Regions from separate parts of the Streptomyces sp. BBFR2 genome, predicted to be linked through region 4. Evidence: riboswitches for the same ligand, from Rfam matches in the RefSeq annotation. Region 4 holds a riboswitch; each other region holds the start of a gene.
The links. Region 4 has a riboswitch for cyclic di-AMP ahead of ACGH2B_RS14900 (M23 family metallopeptidase). Riboswitches for the same ligand answer to the same signal wherever they lie in the genome.
Positions count from the first base shown of each region.

Region 1: it holds a riboswitch for cyclic di-AMP, as region 4 does, so the genes downstream of both, ACGH2B_RS09480 (NlpC/P60 family protein) here and ACGH2B_RS14900 (M23 family metallopeptidase) in region 4, are expected to answer to the same signal.
Region 2: it holds a riboswitch for cyclic di-AMP, as region 4 does, so the genes downstream of both, ACGH2B_RS05100 (M23 family metallopeptidase) here and ACGH2B_RS14900 (M23 family metallopeptidase) in region 4, are expected to answer to the same signal.
Region 3: it holds a riboswitch for cyclic di-AMP, as region 4 does, so the genes downstream of both, ACGH2B_RS17250 (transglycosylase family protein) here and ACGH2B_RS14900 (M23 family metallopeptidase) in region 4, are expected to answer to the same signal.

Region 1 is NZ_CP172415.1:2,507,799-2,512,553, forward strand. It holds gene pcrA (DNA helicase PcrA) at 1-2,196, opposite strand, end outside; cyclic di-AMP (ydaO/yuaA leader) riboswitch at 2,457-2,640, shown strand; gene ACGH2B_RS09480 (NlpC/P60 family protein) at 2,648-3,790, shown strand; gene ACGH2B_RS09485 (hypothetical protein) at 3,920-4,273, opposite strand; gene ACGH2B_RS09490 (GNAT family N-acetyltransferase) at 4,386-4,755, shown strand, end outside.
Region 2 is NZ_CP172415.1:1,465,353-1,470,107, forward strand. It holds gene ACGH2B_RS05085 (GNAT family N-acetyltransferase) at 1-115, opposite strand, end outside; gene ACGH2B_RS05090 (HPr family phosphocarrier protein) at 302-583, shown strand; gene ACGH2B_RS05095 (GntR family transcriptional regulator) at 907-1,602, opposite strand; gene ACGH2B_RS05100 (M23 family metallopeptidase) at 1,829-2,605, opposite strand; cyclic di-AMP (ydaO/yuaA leader) riboswitch at 2,618-2,775, opposite strand; gene ACGH2B_RS05105 (M16 family metallopeptidase) at 3,027-4,409, opposite strand; gene ACGH2B_RS05110 (M16 family metallopeptidase) at 4,448-4,755, opposite strand, start outside.
Region 3 is NZ_CP172415.1:4,250,039-4,254,793, reverse strand. It holds gene ACGH2B_RS17265 (DUF501 domain-containing protein) at 1-99, opposite strand, end outside; gene ACGH2B_RS17260 (septum formation initiator family protein) at 224-679, opposite strand; gene eno (phosphopyruvate hydratase) at 873-2,153, opposite strand; gene ACGH2B_RS17250 (transglycosylase family protein) at 2,698-3,375, opposite strand; cyclic di-AMP (ydaO/yuaA leader) riboswitch at 3,380-3,585, opposite strand; gene ACGH2B_RS17245 (transglycosylase family protein) at 3,805-4,755, opposite strand, start outside.
Region 4 is NZ_CP172415.1:3,735,547-3,740,301, reverse strand. It holds gene ACGH2B_RS14900 (M23 family metallopeptidase) at 198-1,406, opposite strand; cyclic di-AMP (ydaO/yuaA leader) riboswitch at 1,419-1,570, opposite strand; gene ACGH2B_RS14895 (DUF2332 family protein) at 1,956-3,059, shown strand; gene ACGH2B_RS14890 (PP2C family protein-serine/threonine phosphatase) at 3,230-4,369, opposite strand; gene ACGH2B_RS14885 (SulP family inorganic anion transporter) at 4,616-4,755, opposite strand, start outside.

The sequences.
Region 1 (4,755 bases), 1.2 Mb from region 4:
CGGGCCGGTGCGCCGCCAGTCGACGTACGCGGCGGGGATCTCCTCCAGGAACCGCGACGGCGGGTTGTACGACGGCTGGCCCCAGGCGCTGCGCATCGTGGAACGGGTGAGATAGAGGCGCTCGCGGGCGCGGGTGATGCCGACGTAGGCCAGGCGGCGCTCCTCCTCCAGCTCCTTGGTCTGGCCGAGGGCGCGCAGGTGGGGGAAGACGCCGTCCTCCATGCCGGTCAGGAAGACGACCGGGAACTCCAGGCCCTTGGCGGTGTGCAGGGTCATGAGGGTGACGACGCCGCTGCCGTCCTCGTCCTCGTCGGGGATCTGGTCGGAGTCGGCGACCAGCGCGACCTGCTCCAGGAAGTCGGCGAGGGTGCCGCCGGAGACGGGCTCGTCCGCGTCCGCCTCGTCGGCGGCGGGGCCGGCCACCCGGTCCTGCTCGAACTCCAGGGCCACGGCGGCGAGTTCCTGGAGGTTCTCGATCCGGGTCTCGTCCTGCGGGTCGGAGGAGGACTGCAGCTCGGCCAGATAGCCGGTGCGCTCCAGGACCGCTTCGAGGACGGTGGCCGGGCCGGCGCCGGATTCGACGATGGTGCGCAGCTCTTCCATCAGAGTGTTGAAGCGCCGGACGGCGTTGGCGGAGCGGGCGGCCATACCGTACGCCTCGTCGACGCGGCGCAGCGCCTGCGGGAAGCTGATCTTCTCGCGGAGTGCCAGGGCGTCGATCATCGCCTCGGCGCGGTCGCCGATGCCGCGCTTGGGGACGTTGAGGATCCGGCGGAGCGGGACGGTGTCCTCCGGATTGGCGAGCACACGCAGGTACGCGAGGATGTCGCGGACCTCCTTGCGCTCGTAGAAGCGGACGCCGCCGACGACCTTGTAGGGCAGCCCGACGCGGATGAGGATTTCCTCGAAGACGCGGGACTGGGCGTTGGTGCGGTAGAAGATCGCGACGTCCCCGGCGCGGGCGTCCCCGGCGTCGGTGAGGCGGTCGATCTCGTCGGCGACGAACTGCGCCTCGTCATGCTCGGTGTCGGAGACGTAGCCGGTGATGCGGGGGCCCTCGCCCGCTTCGGTCCAGAGGTTCTTGGGGCGGCGGTTCTCGTTGCGCTCGATGACGGCGTTGGCGGCGGAGAGGATCGTCTGGGTGGAGCGGTAGTTCTGCTCCAGCAGGATCGTCGTGGCGTCCGGGTAGTCCTCCTCGAACTGGAGGATGTTGCGGATCGTGGCGCCGCGGAAGGCGTAGATCGACTGGTCGGCGTCGCCGACGACGCACAGCTCGGCGGCGGATTCGGCCGGGCCGACCAGCTCGCGGACGAGGGTGTACTGCGCGTGGTTGGTGTCCTGGTACTCGTCGACCATGACGTGGCGGAAGCGGCGGCGGTAGTGGGCCGCGACGTCCGGGAACGCCTGGAGGAGGTTGACGGTCGTCATGATGATGTCGTCGAAGTCCAGGGCGTTGGCCTCGCGCAGCCGCGCCTGGTAGAGCGCGTACGCCTGGGCCAGGGTCTTCTCGAAGCCGTCGGCCGCCTGCCCGGCGAAGGTCTCCTCGTCGATGAGCTCGTTCTTGAGGTTGGAGACCTTGGCGCTGAAGGACTTGGGCGGGAACCGCTTGGGGTCGAGATCGAGATCGCGGCAGACCAGGGCCATCAGGCGCTTGGAGTCGGCGGCGTCGTAGATCGAGAACGACGAGGTGAAGCCGAGGTGCTTGGACTCGCGGCGCAGGATGCGGACGCAGGCGCTGTGGAAGGTGGAGACCCACATGGCGTTCGCCCGGGGGCCGACCAGCTCCTCGACGCGCTCCTTCATCTCACCGGCGGCCTTGTTGGTGAAGGTGATCGCGAGGATCTGGCCGGGGTGGACGCCGCGGGCGGCGAGCAGATGGGCGATGCGGTGGGTGAGCACACGTGTCTTGCCGGAACCGGCCCCGGCGACGATCAGCAGCGGGCCGCCGGAGTGCACCACGGCGGCCTTCTGGGCGTCGTTGAGCCCTTCCAGGAGCGCGGCCGGGTCGACGGCGGGGCGGGCGGCGCCGTCGCGGTAGTGCGCGTCCCGGGGCACGGGCGCGTCGAACTTTCCGCTGAAGAGGTCGTGCGGGACCTCCTCCGGGGCCGGGCCGTGCTCGTCCTCGGGGGGCGGCGGGGGCTCCTCGTCCTTGGGGGCGAGGTCCGCCAGGAAGCTGTCGTCAAAGAGGCTGCTCATCGCCCACCGAGTCTAGGCCGCCCCACTGACAGTCGGGCCCGGAGCCGGGGAAAGGCCGGAAGGAGGAGGGTTCCGCCCCCAGCTCCCACGAATCCGGCATTCACCGCAGAAACCTCGCCCTGCCCACGCGATCGTCACTTCATGCACACAGGTCACGGAAAGGTTTCGGGCAATTCGAACACCTGCCTTCACAGGAGCCACACGAGTTGGCTAGGTTCACGCTCGGGCAGCCCGCATCCCGCGGACGACAGCGTCCGCACGGGCCGCCTCCGCCGAGTCCGGCCCTGCCCCACGGCACCCGGAGCCGGGGACCCACCAGCACCACCGGGGTGAATCGACCTGCACGGCCGCCGCGCGCGGACGTACCGGCCGTAGGGCAAGCCTTCCGTTGCGACACCGCCCGAACCCGACAGCTAACCCGGTAGGCGGTCCACGGAAGGAGTCGCCGGCCTTGCCGTCGCACCGCAAGCCGCGCACCCGCGCCCTCACCTCGCCCGGCAGCCGCCGGACGGCCGCCGGACTGACGACCGCGGCGTTCGCCACCGTCACCCTGCTGTCGCAGTCCGCCGAGGCGGCCCCCCGGGCCCCGAAGCCGACCGTCGAAGAGGTCAAGAAGAAGGTCGACGCCCTCTACCACCAGGCGGAGGTCGCGACCCAGAAGTACAACGCCGTCAAGGAACGCGTCGACGCGCGGCGGGCGGAGGTCAGCGACCTCCAGGACGCCGCCGCCCGCCGCACAGGGAAGCTCAACGAGGCCCGCCGTGAGCTGGGCACCTTCGCCGCCGCGCAGTACCGCAGCGGCGGGATGAGCACCACGGCGCAACTGATGTTCGCCAAGGACCCGCAGCAGTTCGCCGACCGCAGCCACCTCATGGAGCGGCTGACCGGACGGCAGCAGCAGGCCGTCGACGCCTACCAGGAGCAGCAGGCGGCCGCGGCCCGCCAGCGGGCCGCGGCGACCCGCAGTCTGGAGCGCCTCCAGGAGTCGCAGAGCGAGCTGGCCGGCTCGAAGCGGACGGTCCAGGGCAAGCTGGCCGAGGCCCGGCAGTTGCTCTCCGACCTGACCGCCCAGGAGAAGGCGCGCCTGGCGGAGCTGGAGCGCAAGAAGGAGGAGGCCGCCCGCCGCAAGGCCGAGGAGGAGGCCCGCAAGCAGCGCGAGCGGCCCGGTGGCGGCGGCACGGACACCGGCTCCCCCGGGACGACCGACCCCGGCCAGGGCGGCGGACCGGCCGACGGCTCGTACCGTACGAAGGCCGCGAAGGCGCTCGCGTTCGCCCGCGCGCAGATGGGCAAGCCGTACGTCTGGGGCGCCACCGGCCCCAACTCCTACGACTGCTCCGGGCTGACGCAGGCCGCGTGGAAGGCCGCCGGGGTGGACCTGCCGCGGACGACCTGGGACCAGGTGAAGTTCGGCCAGCGCGTCGCCACCAAGGACCTCGCCCCCGGTGACCTGGTGTTCTTCTACAACGACATCAGCCATGTCGGGATGTACATCGGCGACGGCAAGATGATCCACGCCCCGAAGCCGGGCGCGAGCGTACGCATCGAGTCGATCTACTACATGCCGATCTACGGGAGCGTCCGCCCGGCGTGACGCCCCGCCGGGCCGCGTGACCGCCCCGGAGAACGCCACCGGCCCGGCCCCTTCGGTGAGGGGCCGGGCCGGTGGCGTGCGCGGGGTGGGCCGGGGGCGCGGGGGAATCGCCGCGCGCCCCTCCCGGGGTCAGACCCAGAGCACCGCGATGAAGATGTTGACCATGGTGAGCAGGCCGACCGTGCCGAACAGCGGCTTGGCGACGCTCTCCTCGTCCCGCTTGACGTAGACCAGCCCCAGGATGACGACCAGGACGGCCAGCTTGATGCCGATCTTGATGTTGTCGACCGGGCTGCCCTGGGCCTGGTTCAGGCCGACCAGCACGATGCCGGTGACCAGCATCGTCAGCGCACCGTGCAGCATCGCCGGCACGAACCGGGCGGTGCCCGCGCTCATCGCCTTCATCTGCGTCAGAAAGCCTCCCAGCAGGGAGGCGATACCGATGATGTGCAGACCGACGAAGATATTGATTACTACGTCCATAGTGCGGATCGTAACGGTCTCCCCCATACCTCCTCCCGGGGGCCTCGTCGCGGCTGTTCCTGGCCTGTTCACGGCCTGTCCGCGCCGTGGGGGCGGCTCTAGGGTGCGGCGCATGGACCGTGCCGATGCCGCCCGCCGCCCCGTCCCCGACACCCCGGAGCGGGGCCCTGGCGCCCCGGAGCGAGGCGGACATACGGGCGGCCCGGCCGGGCCGGGTGCCCCGGCCGGTCCGCCGGTGGCGGGTGACCCCGCCGCTCTGGCGCGGATCGCCGCCGTCTGGGCACACGGGTGGGCACGGTCCCGCGCGACGCCGCCGCCGCGAGCGGTTCTGGGCGGCTACCGCATCGAGGTCGGCCGCCCGCGGCACGCCGCCCGCTACGTCCTCCCGGCCGCCGACCCCGCGGTCCTGCGCGAGCTGGCCCGTACGGTGGCGCCGGACGTCTGGCTCAAGATCTGCGCGCCCCGCGACCGCGTCGCGCCGC
Region 2 (4,755 bases), 2.3 Mb from region 4:
CCAGACGTGCGGCGTCGTCCGGGGTGATCGGGCGGATCCGGGCGGTGCCGCCGTCACGCAGCACCACATCGGCTTCCCAGTGGCTCGGGTACGCGTGATCCGGCGGCTGCTGCATGCGGACAGCGTACGGCCGGGCACCGACAACCGGCTCGGTGCGCGCGGGGCCGGTCGGGCGGTCCCCGGGCGGGGTGGGCGGGCCGGTGCGGACGTGGTGGGGAACACCGGGGGCGGGGCTTCTACGGCACCGGGGCCGACATGAGAGAGTGGTCTAGACAACCGTAACGACTTGAAGGGCAACACCATGGCTGAGCGCCGCGTCACTGTCGGTTGGGCCGAGGGGCTGCACGCCCGTCCCGCCTCGATCTTCGTCCGTGCGGCCACCGCCGCCGGAGTCCCCGTGACGATCGCCAAGACCGACGGCACCCCCGTGAACGCGGCCTCGATGCTCGCGGTGCTGGGCCTGGGCGCCCAGGGCGGCGAGGAGATCGTGCTCGCCTCGGACGCCGAAGGGGCGGAAGCCGCGCTGGAGCGCCTGGCGAAGCTGGTCGCCGAGGGGCTCGACGAGCTGCCGGAGACCGTCTGAACCGGGACGCCCCCACCGCCCCGCGACCGGGGCACGGCCCCGCCGCCACGACCGGACATGGTCACCGCGGCGGGGCCTTCCCTTTCCCGGACGCTCCCGCCGAGCGGCCCCCGCACGGACCACCGGGCTCGCGCCGCAGGGGCCGGATCCCACCCCGGCCCACGCGTTCCTTCACCACACGGGCGGCCGGCACACAGAAATGCACAATTCCACGGCGCGGGAATTCCCCGAGCCGGTCCGCTTTCCCCGCACGGCCGTTTCCGTAATTCCCCGCACGGTACCGAAAAGATCCCGCCACCGGCCCACCGCCCCGAATACCGGGCCTAGGCGGAACGCACCCGCCCGCTGCCGACGGAACGCGGCGGACGGCGTACCGCGGTCGCCGGGCGGCGGCGCGGACGGTACGCCGGGAGCGACCGCGCGATGTGCGACGCCATCAGGGCGCGCGCCGCCTCCGCGTCGCCCCGGGCCACCGCGTCCAGCACCGCGCCGTGGTCGTCCCACGTCTCCGCGTCCCGTGCCGGACGCTCGACGACGTACATCCAGTCGATCTTCCGGCGCACCTGGATCAGCAGCGCCGTCAGCCCCGGATTGCCCGCCGCCCGCGCCAGCGTCTCGTGGAACCAGCCGTCCAACCGGGGCAGATCGCCCGGGCAGCCGCGGTGAACCCGCTCCCTGCCGAGCCGCACCACGCCCCGTAACACCTTCAGATGCGCGTCGGTGCGGCGGGCGGCGGCGCGGGCGGCGCCCATCGGCTCCAGGAGCGCCCGCAGGTCCAGCAGGTCGGCCGCTTCCTGCGCGGTGGGCGCCGCGACACACGCCCCCGCATGGCGCCGCGCGGTGACGAACCCCTCGGACTGCAGGGTGCGCAGCGCCTCACGGACCGGCACCCGGGAGACGCCGTAACGGGCGGCCAGAAGCTCCTCGACGAGCCGGCTGCCCGGAAGCAGCGCGCCGGAGACGATGTCGTCGCGGATCGCCGTGGAGATGCGCTGCACGGAAATCTGGCCTCGCGTCATCGTGGGCGCCTCCACCGTCCTTCCCGGAAAACGCCGCCCCGCGGCGCCTTTTCGGCGACTCTATTCGACGGTGAAGGCTGCTTTACCGCCTTCACTTATTCATGGTGATCTTTTGGTGAGCACCTTTCCCGGCCCCGGGAAATCCGGCCACCCGCCACCGGACGCGACGGAGCCCCGGACGCCCTGTGGGGCGAGCCGGGGCTCCGGGGACCGCGTGGGGCGGACGTCAGACGTTGACGCCGTGCGCGCGCAGGTAGGCGATCGGGTCGATGTCCGAGCCGTAGTCCGGGCCGGTACGGGCCTCGAAGTGCAGGTGGGCACCGGTGACGTTGCCGGTCGCGCCGGACAGACCGATCTGCTGACCGGGCATCACCCGCTGGCCGACCGAGACGCCGAGCTGCGACATGTGGCCGTACTGGGTGTAGGTGCCGTCGTTCATCTTGATGACGATGTTGTTGCCGTACGCCCCGCCCCAGCCCGCCTCGACGACGGTGCCCGCGCCGACGGCGTGCACGCTCGTGCCGGTGGCGGCGTGGAAGTCGATGCCGGTGTGCGAACCGGAGGACCACAGTCCGCTGGACGCCTGGTAGGCGGTGGAGACGTACGAGCCGGAGATCGGCGCGACGAAGGCGTTGAGGCGCTTGCGCTCCTCCTCGCGGGCCGCGCGGACCTTCGCCTCGTGCCGCTTGTCGGCCGCCGCCTTGGCGGCCTTGGCCTGCTTCTCCGCCTCGGCCTCGGCCTTCGCCTTGGCCTCGGCCGTCTCGGCGACGGCCTGCTGCGCGTCGGCCTGGGCCTCGACCCGCTCGGCGAGTTCGTCACCGATGACGACGGCGCGGTGCAGACCGGTGTCGTGCGCGGCACCGGACGTGGCGGCCATCGCGGGCGAGGCGACGGAGGCGACGACGCCGGTGGCGGCGAGACCCGCGACGGAGGCGATGTTGCGGGTCGTCCGGGCACTGCGGCTCGGACGGCGGTGTTTCCCGGTGGCACGGGTGAACGCCATGTGCTGGCTGATCCTTTCCTTCCTTCTCGCCTACCGGGTTAGCTGACGGGTTCGGAGCAGGAAGGTCTCCTACGGGCTCCTCCGGAAGAGGCGCCCGATTCACCCCAGGGGACATGTGGGTCCCCGGCTCCCCTGGCTCGCGCCGTACGGGGACTCGGCGATGACTGCCCGGTGCCGCGGTTGCGGCGTGCTACTGACGGACAGCGCGCATGACGCTAATCGTGGCAACTTTCAATCGGCAAACAGAAACGCCATATTGTGCGTTACACCACACCGTGACAGCGGAACCAAAACCGGACATACGAACGATCCCGGGGGTGGATGACCACCCCCGGGATCCCGTTCCGTCCCACTCTGCCGAGCCTCCGTACCGGAAGCCGGCGCCGCGGTGACCCGGTCGGGCCACCGCTCCACCGGGCCGTCAGCCGCTGACGACCTTCACCTCGCCGATGCCCAGTGCCCGCACCGGCTCGGCGATCTGCGCCGCGTCACCGACCAGCACCGTCACCAGCCGGTCGGCCGGGAAGGCGCTGACCACGGCGGCGGTCGCCTCGACCGTGCCGGTCTCGGCCAGCCGCGCGTAGAGCTGCGCCTGGTAGTCGTCCGGCAGGTGCTGCTCCACCTGGTCGGCGAGGGTCCCCGCGACCGCCGCCGCCGTCTCGTACTTCAGCGGCGCGACACCGACGAGGTTCTGCACCGCGACGTCCCGCTCGGCGTCCGTCAGGCCCTCCGCCGCGAGGGTGCGCAGCACCTTCCACAGGTCGTCCAGGGCCGGCCCGGTGGACTCCGTGTCGACCGAGCCGCTGATCGCCAGCAGCGAGGCACCGACCGGGCCGCCGGGCGCGTCCGGCGCCGACGACCGCAGCACCTGCCCGAAGGAGCGCACCCCGTAGGTGTAGCCCTTCTCCTCCCGCAGCACCCGGTCCAGACGCGACGTCAGCGTGCCGCCCAGGCAGTACGTGCCGAGGACCTGCGCGGGCCACTGGCGGTCGTGGCGGTCGGCGCCGATCCGGCCGATGAGCAACTGCGTCTGCACCGCGCCGGGGCGGTCGACGATCACCACACGGCCGGTGTCGTCCGCGGTGATCGGCGTGACGGTGACCGGCTCGGCGGCGGCACCCTGCCACACGCCCAGCGTGTCGGCGAGCGCCGCGTCCACGTCGATGCCGGTGAAGTCACCGACGATCACCGCGGTGGCCGCCGCGGGCCGCACGTGCGCGGCGTAGAACGCCCGGACAGCCGCCGCGTCGATGCGTCCGACGGTCTCCTCGGTGCCCTGCCGGGGGCGCGACATCCGGGACGACGCGGGGAACAGCTCCTTGGACAGCGCCATCGCGGCGCGGCGCCCCGGGTTGGCCAGCTCGTGCGGGATCTCGTCGAGGCGGTTGCGCACCAGGCGCTCCACCTCGCTCTCGGGGAAGGCGGGGGCGCGCAGCGCGTCGGCGAGCAACCCCAGGGCGCGCGGCAGCCGGGAGGCCGGGACCTCCAGGGAGACACGGACACCGGAGTGGTCGGCGTGCGCGTCCAACGTGGCGCCGCACCGCTCCAGTTCGGCGGCGAACTCCTCGGCGTCGTGCCGGTCGGTGCCCTCCGACAGCGCCCGCGCCATGATCGTCGCGACGCCGTCCAGCCCCGCCGGCTCGGTCTCCAGCGGCGCGACGATGTCGACCTCGACGGCGACGACCTGCTGGCCGGGGCGGTGGCTGCGCAGCACCGTCAGGCCGTTGGGCAGCGCACCGCGCTCGGGCGCCGGGAAGGCCCACGGCCTGGGCGCCCCGCCCTTGGGCTGCGGGTGGAAGGTCATCTCGCTCATGGCCAGGTCCTCGCGGGTGGTGGCGTCGCTCACCGGTCCGCCTCCTCGTCGTTGTCGGCGCTGTCGTCGGCGGCGGTCGGCTCGTACACGAGCACCGCGCGGTTGTCGGGGCGCAGCCGGGCCTGGGCGACGGCCTGCACCTCCTCGGGCGTGATGTCCAGGACACGCCCCACGGCGGTCAGCGCGAGCTGCGGGTCGCCGAACAGGACGGCGTAGCGGCACAGTTCGTCGGCGCGGCCGCTGACCGTCGCGAGGCGGTCGAGCCACTCGCGCTCCAGTTGGGCCTGCGCCCGCTCCATCTCCTCCGGGGTGGGCCCCTCGGCGGCGAACCGGGCCA
Region 3 (4,755 bases), 510 kb from region 4:
CCGCAGGCCGCGCGGCGGGCGGCCGAGCTGCTCCTTGAAGGCGGCGATGTCCGCGGCGGTGGGCTCGGTGGGCTCGGTCTGGGGCGGAGGCGTGTCCATGTGCGCTTTCGGTGGGATCTTCGATGGGGTCTTCGGTGGGCTCACGGCCGCGGACGGGCGGACGCGGCGGGTGCGGCGCGCCGGCGGACGCGGGCCGGGGCGGGCGGTTCCGGGGCGCGGGGCGTCACCGGTCGGCCGTGTCGACGTCGGTCCAGAGGTTCTCGTACCAGGGGGTGGAGGCCGCCGCCGCGCCCTCGCGCGGAGCGCCGTCACCGGCGCGTGAGCCGTCCTGGACGATATATCCCGTCTCGCCGGGGCGGACGAAGTGCAGGTGCAGGCGGGCCTGCTGCTCGACGTAGGCGGGGTCGCGCCAGCGGGACTTCTCGTCGCGCAGCCGGTCCAGCGTCCGGGCCGCCTCCTGGGCCTTGCGGCGCTGGTCGGCGATGTCGGAGCGCTGCGAGACGTACTGCCGTATCGGGTAGGCCAGGGCCACGACGAGGGAGCACATGACGAGGGCCAGCAGGGCCGCCCGGCCGGTGAGGCGGTTGCGGCGGGGGCGCCGGACGCGCTGCACGCGGGCCGCCGCCTGTTCGCCGAGCGCCTTGAGCCGGGTCGCGGTCGAGAACCGGTCCGCGGACACGTCGCCTCCCCTTGGGCCGACCGTCATGGAGTTCCTGCGCTCCCGCCGGGCGGGGCCGGTCGGAAGCGCAGCCGTCCCCGGCAACGGTACGGGACCGTCGCCGGGGACGAACGCAGGCCGTGGCGGCGGGTGGCCCGCCCTCGGTCGGGTGGGGCGGGGCGCACCTGTGCCGGGGTATCAGCCCTGGAGAGGGTCAGCCCTTGAACCGCGGGAAGGCCGAACGGCCGGCGTAGACCGCCGCGTCGTCCAGGATCTCCTCGATGCGCAGGAGCTGGTTGTACTTGGCGACGCGCTCGGAGCGGGCCGGGGCGCCGGTCTTGATCTGGCCGCAGTTGGTGGCGACGGCCAGGTCGGCGATGGTGACGTCCTCGGTCTCGCCGGAGCGGTGCGACATCATGCACTTGAAGCCGTTGCGCTGGGCCAGCTCGACGGCGTCCAGGGTCTCGGTGAGCGAACCGATCTGGTTCACCTTGACCAGGAGGGCGTTGGCGGAGCCCTCCTCGATGCCGCGGGCCAGCCGCTCGGGGTTGGTGACGAAGAGGTCGTCGCCGACGAGCTGGACCTTGGCGCCGAGCTTGTCGGTGATGACCTTCCAGCCGGCCCAGTCGTCCTCGAACAGCGGGTCCTCGATGGAGACCAGCGGGTACGCGTCCACCAGCTCCTCGTAGTACTCCGTCATCTCGGCGGCGGAGCGCTCCTTGCCCTCGAACTGGTACTTGCCGTCCTTGTAGAACTCGGAGGCGGCGACGTCCAGGGCGAGCGCGATGTCCTGGCCGGGGGCGTAACCGGCCTCCTTGATGGCTTCCAGGATGAGGTCGAGGGCCTCGCGGTTGGAGCCGAGGTTCGGGGCGAAGCCGCCCTCGTCGCCGAGACCGGTGGCCAGGCCCTTGCTCTTCAGGACCTTCTTGAGGGTGTGGTAGACCTCGGCGCCCCAGCGCAGCGCCTCGGAGAAGGACTCCGCGCCGATCGGGGCGATCATGAACTCCTGGATGTCGACGTTGGAGTCGGCGTGCGACCCACCGTTGAGGATGTTCATCATCGGGACGGGCAGCAGGTGCGCGTTCGGGCCGCCGAGGTAGCGGAAGAGCGGCAGGTCGCTGGCCTCGGAGGCGGCGTGCGCGACGGCGAGGGAGACGCCGAGGATGGCGTTGGCGCCCAGCGAGCCCTTGTTGTCGGTGGCGTCCAGGTCGAACATGGCCTGGTCGATGAGGCGCTGCTCGGTGGCGTCGTAGCCGACCAGCTCCGGGCCGATCTGCTCGATGACGGCGAGGACGGCCTTCTCGACGCCCTTGCCCTGGTAGCGGTTGGGGTCCCCGTCGCGCAGCTCGATGGCCTCGAAGGCGCCGGTGGAGGCGCCGGACGGAACGGCGGCCCGGCCGGTGGAGCCGTCGTCGAGGCCGACCTCGACCTCGACCGTGGGGTTACCTCGCGAGTCGAGAATTTCCCGGGCTACGACGACGTCGATGGACGGCACGTTGTCTCCTTCATGGGTGTCTGGAGTTCTGCGGCACGAGCCTAACGGCCCCCGGGTCCTCGACTGCCTCGCGGCCCGCACTACGGGACGAAAGTGCCTCGGACGCCGGGTTCCGGCCTTTCGGCAACGAAGGCCACGGAACGGAAAAGCAGGCGGATAAGGGGCAGGCCACGACGGTGTGTCCGGCACCAGAGTACGGAACGGCGAAACCCCGCCTCGGCGCACGGCGGGTGGCACCGGCTCGGGAGCCGGTGCCACCCCGGGGACGTGCGCGCCGGACGGGGCGTCGCGTGGGGAGGGTGATGCGGCGGGCGCGGGGCCCGGACGGTGCCGGGGCCGCGGCCCGCGAGGCCCGGGCGCCGGTGCCGTCCCCCGGTCCGGTGTGCCGTACGTACCGCCGTACGTACGGGAGCGGTGGACCGGGAGGGGCGGCCGTCATGTCCCGGCGCGCCTCGTGGCGGTGGGGACGGGGACGGCGGGGCCGGGGAGCCCGGGGTGCGGGGCGGTGAGCGGTGCCCCGCGGGGGGGGATCGGGCCGCGGGGATCAGATGTGGAGCTTCTGGCCCGGGAAGATGAGGTTCGGGTTGGAGCCGATGGTGGACTTGTTGTCCGCGTAGACCGACTTCCAGTTCTTGCCGTGCGCCTTGGCGATCTTGGCCAGGGTGTCGCCGGACTTCACGGTGTAGTTGCCGTGGCCCATGACGTGGTGCTGCGGGGCGCGCTTCGGGGCGGCCTCGGTCCGCGGGGCCTGCTGCTTCGGCGCCGCCTTGGGCTGGGCCTGCTGCTTCGGCGCCTGCTGCTTGGGGGCGGCCTTGGTGGTGGCGCCGGTGTTCAGGTCGGGGGACGGGCCACCGGCGGTGAGGTTGCCGGCGCCGGCGCAGGACCAGGCGCCCGGGCCCTGGATGGCGAGGAGCTTCTCGGCGGCCTGGATCTGCTGGGCCTTGGTGGCCAGGTCGGCGCGGGGCGCGAACTGCGTGCCGCCGGCGGCCGCCCAGCTGGAGGCGGAGAACTGCAGGCCGCCGTAGTAGCCGTTACCGGTGTTGATCGACCAGTTGCCGCCGGACTCGCACTGGGCGACGGCGTCCCAGGTGGCGACGGAGGCGGCGGAGGCGTTGGTGGCGCCCATCAGCGGGACGGCCACGGCGGCGCCGGCGACACCGGCGAGGGTCGCGACGCGGACGGCCTTGGAGGGGCGGCGGTGCTTGGCCTTGTTGCTCAGCATGGTTCGTTTTCCTCACCGACGCCTGCGAGGTGAGCTGTCGGGTTCGGGCGGCGTGGATTGCCCGGCCGTGCTTTCGCACGGCTTCACCCCAAGCCGGTTGACCCGCTTTCACGGGTGGGGCCGGCGCTTACCTTGGGTCCCCCGCTCCTGCCTTCGGCGCTTGCGCGTCGACCACCTTCGCCCACCGGCAGGATTCGGCGTGTGAACGAAGGGCCCGCTTTGGCGAGCGGTGCTGACCGTAAGCAGAACCCTCTGTTTCGTTCAAACCCCGCTTTCTGCGCCCAGTTGACCGTCAATGATCACAGAGGGGTCACATTTCCGCAGGTGGGGCGTGGTGCGGATTTGCCGGGACGGGTCGGACACCACGGAGCGCGACGAGAGCCATGTCTCACTTTCGCCAAAACGGGCAAAAGGCGCCTATCGCCCCGATCAGTGGCCCAGATCGAGGAGTTGACCGGGGTGGATGAGGTCCGGGTCGTCACCGATGACGTCCTCGTTCCGCTCGTACAGCGCGGGCCAGCCGCCCGGCAGCTCCCGCGCCTCGGCGATGGCTGACAGGTTGTCACCGGGGCGCACGGTGTACGAGCCGTCGCCCGGCTCCGCCCGCTCGCCGCCCCGCGAGGCGTGCCGCCCCGGGGTGCGGTCGCCGTCCCCCTCGTCGTCACCGCCGCCGCGGTGGCGCCCGGAGCCGTCGCCGCGGGAGCCGTCGCGGTCCGCCGGGGGCGTCGTACGGGACGGGTGCGACGGCCCGGCGGGGTCGGTGGCGTGGCCGGACGGATCGGTGGACGGATCGCCGGAGGGGGCGGTGCCGTCGGGCCGCCGCGGCTCACCCGGCGTCTTCGGGGAGCCGGTGGGGTCAGGCGTGCCGGGGGTGGTGGACGGGTCCGGGGTGCCGTCCGGGGTGGACGGGTCGGTGGTGTCCGGGTCCGGGGTGCCGGGGGCGTGGGTCCCGTCCTGGCCGGTGTCCGTGCCCGGGTCGGCGCCGGGGTCGGTGCCGGGGTCGGTGTCGGTACCGGTGTCGGGGAGCCTGCCGTCCGTGTCGGCGGGGGGTGTGCCGCCGGGGTCGACGTCGGGGGTGCCGCCGTCCTCGGTGAGCCCGGCGTCGACGGCGCAGCGCGGCCAGGCGTCCGGGCCGCGTTCGGCGAGGATCGCCTGGGCCACGGCTATCTGCTGGGAGCGGCTGGCCAGGTCGGGCCGGGCGGCGTACTCCAGACCGCCGTGGTCGCGCCACATGTCGAGGGTGAGCTGGAGTCCGCCGTAGAAGCCGTTGCCGGGGGCGCTGGACCAGATGCCGCCCGACTCGCACTGGGCGACGCGGTCCCAGGTGGTGGCGTCGGCGGCGTGGGCGGCGCCCGTGCCGAGGAGGGGCAGGGCGAGGCC
Region 4 (4,755 bases):
GCCACGACCGGCGCGCGCCGGCACCGTGCGCGCCCCAGGTGCCCGGGCCCCCGCCCGGCGCACGGCAGCGCCCCGCGCGCCCCGGCAACCACGGTCCGCCCGGAACCGCGACGGCGCCCCGGCGCGGCGCCGGACACCCGGGCGCCGCACCTCCCGCCGACGACGGCGCCCCCGGAATCAGCCGGCTCCCCCAGGGGTCAGACGTGCAGCCCGCGCCCGCGCAGCCACGGCACCGGGTCGATGGGGCCGCCGCCACCGGGGCGGACCTCCAGGTGAAGGTGGGGGCCGGTGACGTTCCCGGTGGCGCCGACACGGCCGATGACCTCGCCGGTGGAGACCTTCCCGCCGGTCTTCACCATCGACGACAGGTGGCAGAACCACAGCTCCGTACCGTCGTCGAGGGTGAGGACGATGCGGTAGCCGTACGAACCGGCCCAGCCCGCCTGCGTGATGGTGCCGGAGTGCACGGCCTTGACCGGCGTACCCGTGGGGGCGGCGAAGTCCTGGCCGGTGTGGTCGGCGGCCCAGCGGTCGCCCGCCTGACCGAAGCTCGCGGTGAGGGTGTACGACGTGACCGGCAGCAGATAGCTCTTGGCCAGCTCGGCCAGGCGGGCCGCCTCCGCCTTGGCACGGGCCTCGGCCTCGCGCTTCGCCTTGGCGGCCGCCTCCTTGCGCGCGGCCTCGGCCCGCTCCGCCTTCGCGTCGGCCACCGCGTCCTGGTGGTCGCCCGCCGCGGTCTTCTCCGCCTGGGCGAAGGCGGTGTGTTCGGCGGCGTCCCGGGCGTCGCGCTCGGCGGCGGTCTGCTGGTTGTCGGCCTGCTGGAGGATGCGGCTGCGCAGCGCCTCCCCGGCGCCCGTCCCCCGGCCGTCCTCGGTGGTGAGGCCGGCGGACGACAGCGGCGCCGCGGTGGTGGTGTCCGCGTCGTCGGAGGAGCCGAGCAACGGCCCGATGCCGGGGAGCGATTCGGCGTCCGGCAGCGCTCCGGTGACGTCGGCGGCGAGGGTGCCTAGGTCCGGTACGGAGATCGGGACCGGCGGCTTCTCCTCGGCGGTCGCCATCCCGCCGGCGCCGACCGCCGCGATCACGCCGACGCCGAGGACCGTGCCGCCGCGGGCCAGCCCGCCGCGCTGCTTGGCGACACGGTGACGGCCGCGGACGGCCCGCACGGACTCCTCGGTCGGGTTCCACTCACCGGGGGCGTCGTCCGCCGCGCCCGCGGTCTCCAGCGGCGCGGGCCCGCCGGCGTCCGCGCCGTACGGGCCGGGGCCCTGGGCGGCGAGGCCCTCCTGGGTGAACGTGCCCGGGGCGAAGACCGCCGTGTCGGCCGGGGCGGCGGTCGGCCCGGGGGCGAAGCCGTGGGAGAGGTGGGCGGACGGGGCCTCGGGGGCAAGCCTGTTGGACGCCACGGGGGCGCACTCCTTTCCTTCCTTCGCGCCTACCGGGTTAGCTGACGGGTTCGGAGCAGGAAGGTCTCCTACGGGCGGCCTCTGGCCGAGGCGTCCGATTCACCCCATGGTGGTGGTTCCCCGGTTCCCTCCGCGCCGCTCGGGCCGCCCGGCACAACATCAGGACACATCACGGCAGTTCACGAAATATCGGCGCACCGGCGTGCACGGAAGCGCCGTATGCGAAGTGACCACCGGTGTGCCCGGATGTCCGGGTACCTGAAGAGCGCGTACGGGATTCGGCGTGGGGGCACGGTGCCGCCTCTGCGACGGCTGGGACGACCGCGCTCCGTTATCGGACAGTAATAGAGATCGCGGCCGTTTTCCAAGCGTTCCCGTGAATCCGCTCCGCCCGACCGCGTTCCCTGGCCAAGACTTTCCGGGGCAACATCCGTGAAAAACGGGCGAGTTGACCGCCCCTCACGAAACGGCCTCCGCGTGATTGTGCATCACTTGTTATGCGGAGGGGTGCGTATCCCTCACGCTCCGTGAGCGAAGTAGCGTCTGATCATGGTCGTCGACTTCGTCAACAACGCACCGGCCCTGGCAGCGCGCTACCGGGACTTCTCCTGGTGGCAGGCGCGGGGCCGGTGTGCGGCCCACGAGGAGCTGACGGCGCGGATCGGGCAGGACCAGGAGCTGTGCGAACTCCTCGCCGCGTCCCTCCCGGCGGGCGACAGGCAGCACCCCGGCCTTCTGCTGGCGGCCGTCCGCCACCTCGACGGTCCGCACGCCGAGCAGGGCCCGCGCGGCGAGCCGGCGTACGGCCGCTGGCGCGAGTGGACGATCCGGCACTGGGACGAGGTCCGCGCCGTCGTCATGAGCCGCTCCCCCCGGACCGGCGAACCGGCCCGCTGCGCCGCCCTGCTGCCCCTCCTGGCCCGCCTCCGCGGCCCGTTGGCCCTCCTGGAGCTGGGCACCTCGGCCGGCCTCTGCCTCCATCCGGACCGCTACCGGTACGCGTACGAGCCCGCCGCCCCGGGGACGCCCGGGCCGGCCGCGCCCCCGGAGACGCACACCCTCGGCGCCCCGGACAGCCCGGTCACCTTCCGGTGCCGCGTCGGACGGGAGAACCGGGTGGCCGAGGCGGACGCGGCGCCGCCCGCGCGGCTGCCGGAGATCGTGTGGCGCGGCGGCATCGATCCCGCCCCGCTCGACCCGGTGGGCGACCCCGAGGCGCTGCGCTGGCTGCGGTCCCTGGTGTGGCCGGGCACCCCGGAGCGCGCGCGGCTGCTGACGGCGGCGGTGGACGCGGTACGGGCGGCGCCGCGGCCCGAGATCGTCCGCGGCGACCTGGTCGGGGAGCTGCCCGCACTGGCGGCGCGGGTCCCGGCGGACGCCACCCTCGTCGTCCTGCACACCGATGTGCTGCCCGCGCTGCCGCCCGCGCACCGGGAGCGGTTCGCCGACCGGGTGCGCGCGCTGCTCGCCGGGCGGCCGGGCGGCGGCCACTGGATCTCCCAGGAGCACCACTCCGTCACCCCGTGGCGGCCCGCCCCGTCCGCCGTCCGCCTCGCCCCGGACGACCGGGAACGGCTGCTGACCCTCGCGCTGGACGACCGCCCGGTGGCCCTGACCGGGGCGTACGGCCAGAGCCTGCACTGGGTGGCGTAGGGGTCCGCACCCGGAGGCGGCACCGGCGCGCGGGGCCCGGCCGTACGCCCCGCGCGCGGGTGCGGTCCCAGGGCTCCCCCGCGCGTCCGGCGCGCACCAGCCCCCCGCGCGCCGGGCGCCGCTCCGCCCGCGCCCCGCCGCGCCCACGCGACGCTCCACGCCCGCGCGCCCTACTCCTCCAGCGGCCGCTGCACCGCCAGCAGCGCCATGTCGTCGGCGCCCGCCCCGCCGGTGTGCGCGGCGACCTCGGTGACCAGCGTGTCCAGGAGCCGTTCCGGCCCGGGGAAGGCCCGGCCGCGCAGCCGGGCCACCGGGTCGTAGAACTCCCCCGCGCGGTTGCGGGCCTCCGTCAGGCCGTCCGTGAACAGCAGCAGGACCGAACCGGCGGGGAAGAACGTCTCGTCCGCCCGGTCCGGCCACCCGGCCACCTCGCTCATCCCCAGCGGCAGCGCGTGCACCGCGGGCACCAGCGTCCGCAGCCCGCCGTCCGGGGCGAGCAGCAGCGGCGGCGGATGCCCGCGGTTGAGGACGCGCAGCACGGCGCGCTCCCCGGACGGGATCTCCGCGAGCACGGCGGTGGTGAACCCCTCGTACTGGTCCAGGCCCTCGCGCCGCCGCCCCTCCCGCTGGAGGGCCCGCTCCAGCCGGCCGGCCACCGCCTCCAGCGTCGCCTCCTGCTCCGCCGCCTCCCGGAACGCGCCGATGACGATCACCGCCGCCTCGACCGCCTCCAGCCCCTTGCCCCGTACGTCACCGACGATCAGCCGCACGCCGTGCGGGGTCTCCTGCACCGCGTAGAGGTCCCCGCCGATCCGGGCGTCGGCCTGCGCGCCCACGTAGCGGGCGGCGACCGCCAGCCCCCCGATCCGCTCCGGCGGCGTCGGCAGCACGGCCCGCTGCGCCGCCTCGGAGACATCGCGTACGGAGGCGAGCCGGGCGTCGGAGAGGCGTACGACGCGGTTGATGCCGAGGGCGAGGACGGCGACGACGAAGACGGTCAAGACCTCGGTGGCGGAGAGATTGGTGTCCTGGGTGTCGGTGTAGAGGGCCGCCGTCAACTGGCCGAGCAGCGCCGCGAGGGCGGTGAGCGCCGTGTTCCGCAGCGAGTACAGCGGCGCGGCGACCAGCGGCGCCGCCGAGAAGAACGGCGAGGCGGTGTAGCGCGCGGGGGTGACGCTGTCGAAGACGACGCCGATGACGATCAGGGCCACGGGCAGCCAGCGCGCCACCCGGCGGCCGGCCGGCGACATCTGCGCGCGCCGCGCCCACCGCTCCCGGTCGCCCGTGCGCTCCCGCCCGCCTCGCCCCATCCGCACCGGCCTCTTCCCGCCTCACCTGCCCGCGGCCGGCCGTGCTCCCGGCCGCTCCTCCGGCCTCCCAAGGCTGTCCGCCCCGGGCCCGGACGGCGAGTTCACGGGGGCCGGACGGGTCATCCGGGCCCGGCCCGCGGGGGTTCCGGGCGCGGTCCCGGACCGGGCCGGCCCCGAGCGTGGAGGGCCTCGCCCGCCCCTGACGCGTACCGCCCCGCAGCCGCCGCGCCCCGGGGCGGCCGCCCGTCAGTGACCGCCCGCGACCGCGCCGCTGAGCGTCCGGTGCAGATCCGCGCTGGGCGCGTTCAGGCCGGTGATCTCGACGCTCTTGCCGCGCTGCGCGTATTTGGCCGTGACCGCGTCCAGGGCGGCGACCGAGGAGGCGT